2 regions of the Massilimicrobiota sp. mt181 genome follow, and region 2 is predicted to be linked to the other one. Evidence: predicted binding sites of a transcription regulator. Region 2 holds the regulator's gene; the other holds the start of a gene.

Region 1 (3,233 bases), on a different contig from region 2:
AATACGTTCCATTTCTAAACGATTTTTTTCTCTGGTAATAACATCTAGTTCTTCTGGCAATGAGTCAATTTCCATACGTACAGAAGCACATGCTTCATCAATTAAATCAATCGCTTTATCTGGTAAGAAACGATCTGTAATATAACGTTCACTCATATTCACTGCTGCAACAATAGCACTATCTGTAATTTGAACACCATGATGAGATTCAAAACTATCTTTTAAACCACGTAAAATAGCAATCGTATCATCAGTATCTGGTTCTTCTACTTGTACTTTTTGGAAACGTCTTTCTAAAGCCGCATCTTTTTCAATATACATACGATATTCATCTAATGTTGTCGCACCAATACAATGAAGTTCACCACGGGCTAACATTGGTTTTAATAAGTTAGCTGCATCCATAGCACCATCAGTTTTTCCAGCTCCAACAAGCTGATGAATTTCATCAATAAATAAGATGATATTTCCTTCGGATTTTTTAATTTCATTTAAAACAGCTTTTAATCTTTCTTCAAATTCTCCACGATATTTAGCTCCGGCTACTAATGCTCCTAAATCCAATTCATAAAGCGTTTTATTTTGCAGACTGACAGGAACGTCATTTTTAAAAATACGCCAAGCCAATCCTTCAACAATCGCTGTTTTACCAACACCTGGTTCACCAATAAGTATTGGGTTGTTTTTTGTTTTACGTGATAAAATTTGTATAACACGTCTAATCTCTTCATCACGTCCAATCACAGGATCTAATTTCCCATCTTTCACATCTTGAATCAAATCACGACCATATTTTGTTAAAACTTCATATTGATTTTCTGGTTGAGGATTATTCACCATATGACCACCTCTCATTTCTTTAATAATTTTTTCTATTTCTTTTTTATTTAAATGATATTGACGAATTAAATCCTGAACAAAAGTTGATTGTACTTCAAACATTGCCATAATCAAATGTTCAACACTTGTATATTCATCTTTATAATCATTCATAACTTTTTGAGCTTTTATCAACAATTGATTTAAATCATATGATATTCTTAACTGAGACTCATCAACACCATCAACTCTTGGTTTTTGTTGTTGCTTATTTCTTAAAAAAGTCGTCAGCTGTTGAATATCTACGTTTGCTTTTGTCAGTACACGGTATAAAATACCGCCGGTATCATCTAATAACGCTAATAAAAAGTCTTCTATATCAACAACCTGAGAAGACATTGCTAAAGTTTGCTGCATAGCTTTTTGCAAAGCTTCCTGCATAGCAGTTGTCCATTTTTCTATATTCATCTTTCTCACTCCTTTAGCACTCATTATCTCCAAGTGCTAACTATAGTATACCACTTTTTCTGGCACTGTCAACACCAGAGTGCTAAATTTTCATTTTTTACAAAAAAATCTTTAGGAAGTAATTCCTAAAGATCATATTTTTTTAATATTCCTACTCCTATTGGATAAGGCCCTGTATGTACACCAATGGTTGCTCCAATCTGTTGTATCAAGATAGGTTCATGAAAACCAGGGAATTCCTGCATCAAAAGATTGTTTAGACTTTCTTTGAATTTTTCTCCTTCTTCCCTATCATAGCCATAACCGACACAAAGTCGATAATCAGATGGAGATAAATGGTTATCTTTAAAATATTTGATCGTATAGTCTAGGACTTTCTTTTTCGATTTTTCTCGACCACGTGTCACTCCCATCGCAAAGATTTCACCATCATGCAGCACTATTAATGGTCTAATACCAAGTGTTTTCGCAGCAACACCAGCCACTTTACCTATACGTCCTCCATGAATCAAATATTCAAAATTGCCAACCGTAAAGAAAATACGCCCTGTTGATTTGATTTCCTCTATTTTTGACACAACATCTTCGTAAGTGTATCCAGCCTCTTTCATTTGAGCCGCTTCAATCACAAGTAATCCCTGTAAAACTGTATTCACTGTTGCATCTATCACGGTTATTTTTTGATTAGGGTATTGCTCTTCCAACATTTGTTTTGCATTCATGGCACTATTATAAGACCCTGAAAATTTTGTTGTAATACATATACAGATAATATCTTGCTGTTGATTTAAAACATTTGTAAAAACTTTTATATAATCCTCAATAGATGGCATAGACGTTTTAGGAAAGACTTCTTTATGATCAACCATATATTGATAAAAGTCATGAACATGAATATCTTCTTTTTCTTTTTGATAATGTTGACCGTCAATTGTTATATAAAACGGAACAACTTGAAGATTATACTTTTCAATAATTGCTTGCTCTAAATCACATGAACCATCTGAAATAATCTGGTACATATCCATTCCTCCCTTCTTACATTATGATTTTGATTGTATCAAAAGAATAGGCTGTGTGGTTTTGATAATAGCATGATCCTCATTCATTTGATTGGATACGCATAACGGATCATCTCGTTTTAAATGGTAATGATGAAGTGGATAATGACATTCTTTTAAACTGATTATACTTTCATCAAAAGCAAATACTGAAAAGTAATGATAGTCTTCTTTCATGATTTTATGTTCCCCTGGCTGTAAAACATAGATTTTGTTCCACTCATCATAAACTGTTATTTTGATGTTTTGATATTTTTCCAATAAGCAGAGTATCGCCATGAAATGATCTATACGTTTATGTGTCACACCATACAAATCAATCTCATCATATCCCTGCTTGCATGCATATTGAATCGCAAGAGCAGTATCCGTATCATCTTTAATACTAGAAAAGCGCTGAATACTTAAATGTTGAAGAATCTGTTCATCTTCAATAGAATCCATATCACCAATAGCTAAGATAGGAATAATCCCTTGATGATATAAATGAATAACCCCTTGGTCAACACCAATATAGTCCACCGACAAATCTTTAACAGTTCCTACATCTATACTACAATAAATACCTATTTTCATTTTAATTGATTAATAGCTTCCTTTCTATCAGGTGCTTGGAAAACATAACTTCCAGCAACTAGAACATCAACACCTGCATCTTTACATAACTTTCCAGTTTCAGCATTAATGCCACCATCAACTTCAATCAAATAAGAACGATTTTGATGTAATTGTTTTAATTGTTGAATCTTTTCAATGGCCTGTTCCTGAAATTTCTGTCCACCAAAGCCAGGTTCAACACTCATAACCAGTACCAAATCGAGTTCATCTAAATATTTTTCAATAGCTTCTATAGGTGTAGCTGGTTTGACACTTAATCCTACTTGA
Region 2 (3,233 bases):
GCAGCTTCACCAACAATAATTTCTCCATTTTTAAATGCGACAACTGATGGAGTTGTTCTTGAACCTTCTGGATTTGCAATAACTTTTGCTTCACCATTTTCCATCACACTTACACATGAGTTTGTTGTACCTAAATCAATACCAATAATTTTATTACCCATAATTATCATCCTCCTAAAATTTATTCATTCACTTTCACTAAAGATGCACGAATAACGCGATCTTTTAACTTATAACCTTTTTGAAGTTCTTCGACAACAACGTTATGATCGAAATTTTCATCATGCGCTGTCATCACTGCCTGATGTAGATTTGGATCGAATTCTTTACCTTGTGCTTCGATAACTTCTACACCATTTTTCTTTAAAATAGCCATCAACTGATCAAAAATCATCTGATACCCCTTTAAGAAAGTTTGAACTTCTTCACTTGGATTTTGAACATTTAAAGAACGTTCAAAATTATCCACAACTGGAAGTAACTCTTCAATAAAAGATTGCATCATAAATTTTAATGAATTCTGATGTTCTTTTTCTAAACGTCTTTTTAAGTTTTCCATATCAGCAAAAACTTTATAATAATCCGTTTTCCATGTATTGACTTCTTCCTCTAATTTACTTAACTGTTGTTCTAAACTTTCTTTGTCATCATCATTTTGTGTTGATTCTTCCTGATTTTCTGTCGTTTCATCAACGACTTCTTCATTGACTTCTTTTTCTTCTGTTACGTTTTCTTCTTTCATGTTTTTTTCCTTTGCCATTGTTTCACCTCTATTCATCTTCTTCGTCATCATCATGATTTGCAAGAACCTCTTCCAGGCTCTTTGAAATATACTCAACTAAAGAAACGACTTTTTCATAAGGCATACGTGTTGGCCCAATGACTGAAATAGATCCTTTAGATTCATTCCCTGTTTTGAATGAAGCTGATATCACCGAAACATCATTAAGTTCCTTAATAGGTGAATCACTACCAATTCTTACACTCACACCATCCTCCAAAGCAATCGGTTCCAGACTCTTCCATGATTGAGAGTTTTCAAACGCTGTCACTAAGCGACGCAACTTATTCACATCATTATATTCTGGCTGATATAACATATTTTCTTTACCAGAAAAATAGATGTTATTTTTTGCGAACTTCATGAAAGCCTCTAGAAAAGCATTAAAGAGAACCTCATGTTCTTTAATACGAGCACTCAAGATTGGTTTGACGTCTCTTTCAAGACGATAAACAACTTGATTCATTGGTGTTCCATCAAGCAATTCATTCATGACATTTACACAACTTGTCAAATCTTCCATATAAGCATTATTCTTAATATTGAAATTACGATTTTCTACATGTCCTTTATCTGTCACAATGATTGCTGTTACTGTATGTTCAGATAAGGGAACAAGAGTAATGTTTTGCAAATGTTCATAAATAGCATTTGGTCCTAATGCAACAGTTGTTAAATGAGTCAACTGGCTTAAAATCTGACAACTTTCTTTAATGATTTCATTTAAAGAACGATGTCGATCTCCCAAAATTGTTGAAACCTGATTTTTAATCTCATCATCTACACTAGGCTGCATTAAAGTATCAACATAAAAACGATACCCTGCCGTTGAAGGAACACGTCCAGAAGACGTATGTGTCTTTTCCAGATAACCATGTTCTTCTAGAAATGACATTTCATTTCTGATTGTTGCACTCGAATAAGGAAGCTGATACTTTGTCATTAAGGTTTTCGATCCTACTGGTTCAGCCGTTTCAACAAACTCTTCAACAATACATTTTAGAATTAGTAATTGTCTAGCCGTCAGCATATCACAACCTCCTTTAGCACTCCTTTTACCTTTGTGCTAATTACATTATACTCATCTTTTTAGCACTGTCAACACTTTTGTGCTAAAAAGCAAAGAAAAACAAGTTTTCACTTGTTAATCATCCAAAAAATCAATAAGTATTGTATTTAAATAATTCATACCCAATTCTGTCGTTCTTAAAAAGCCATTATCAATTTCTAATAATTTCATATTCTGATAACGTTCAATCACATGATGATACTGCTTTTCAAAATCAATATCATATAACTGATTGATGTCTTGAATATTGATACCCTGATTTAATCGCAGACCCATCATTATCTTTTCAAATAACTGATCTTGTCTAGATAACTCAATATCTTCTTCTAAATATTGATGCTGAAAATAACGTGTCAGAGATTTCGTATTTTCATAGCGATGCGACTGCTTTAAAGCATGTGCTGATACACCAATCCCATCATAATCATGATAATGCCAATAAACCAGATTATGTAAAGAAGGTTTATAGCGATAATAATTGCTGACTTCATATTGATGATATCCTTGTCTCTTTAATTCCTGACGAATATAGGCATACCAGCGTGCATCCTCTTCATCATCAAGCGGCTGGTAATGCTGATTTTTCAAAAAAGTATGGTCTTCTAAAATCAAACTATAATAAGAGACATGTCCTACATCCAACTGAGCCAAAACAGCAATATCCTCTTTAACATCTTCAAATGTTTGTTGGGGTAATCCATACATCAAATCGACATTGATATCTTGAATACCAAGCTGTTGAGCTTCTTTAATAAATGATATAGCTTGCTTTGAAGTATGTACTCTGCCAATATTTTTTAATAAATGATCATGAAATGTTTGGATCCCCACACTCAACCTATTGACACCATAATCCACACATAATTGTAGTTTTTCTTTGTCCATTGTTTCAGGATTGATTTCAATAGTATATTCTTTGACCTGACTTGCATATGGTTTTAATAACTCAAAAAGAGATTTCAACTGTTCATAAGATAAGGCAGTTGGTGTTCCTCCTCCAATATAAATCGTGTCATAATCTGTTTGTAAAGATTTCTCATTTATTTCAAAAGATAAGGCCTCCAAATACTGCCAGGCCCATTTTTCATTATAAAAAACCTTGCAGAAATCACAATAACTACAGATATGTTGACAAAAAGGAATATGAACATATAAAGCACTCATGATAAACCAAACTCTTTGGCCAAGCCACCTAAAGAAGTTTCCTTATAGGCACTTGACAAATCTTTTCCAGTTTCTTTCATGACTTTGACAATGGTATCAAAAGAGACTTTATTTTTTCTTAAATATCCTAATTGTTTAGCAAGCATAGCTGCATCTAAGGCACGTAAAGAACCATATCCATTACGTTCAATACATGGAATTTGTACATATCCTCCAACA

The links. Region 2 encodes HrcA, which represses chaperone genes, less so after heat shock. Its sites were predicted from a motif close to TTTTAGCACTNNNNNNNNNNNAGTGCTAAAA; they were not measured.
Region 1: ACZYT4_RS12795 (ATP-dependent Clp protease ATP-binding subunit) is a predicted target of HrcA. The motif match lies at 1,345-1,375, and genes of this name have one in related genera.

Annotation. Positions count from the first base shown of each region.
Region 1 covers NZ_JBVAYN010000032.1:13,937-17,169, reverse strand. The annotation lists gene ACZYT4_RS12795 (ATP-dependent Clp protease ATP-binding subunit) at 1-1,287, opposite strand, end outside; gene ACZYT4_RS12790 (DegV family protein) at 1,413-2,309, opposite strand; gene ACZYT4_RS12785 (thiamine diphosphokinase) at 2,331-2,924, opposite strand; gene rpe (ribulose-phosphate 3-epimerase) at 2,921-3,233, opposite strand, start outside.
Region 2 covers NZ_JBVAYN010000003.1:159,700-162,932, forward strand. The annotation lists gene dnaK (molecular chaperone DnaK) at 1-161, opposite strand, end outside; gene grpE (nucleotide exchange factor GrpE) at 182-760, opposite strand; gene hrcA (heat-inducible transcriptional repressor HrcA) at 771-1,811, opposite strand; gene hemW (radical SAM family heme chaperone HemW) at 1,926-3,014, opposite strand; gene ACZYT4_RS03220 (L-serine ammonia-lyase, iron-sulfur-dependent, subunit alpha) at 3,011-3,233, opposite strand, start outside.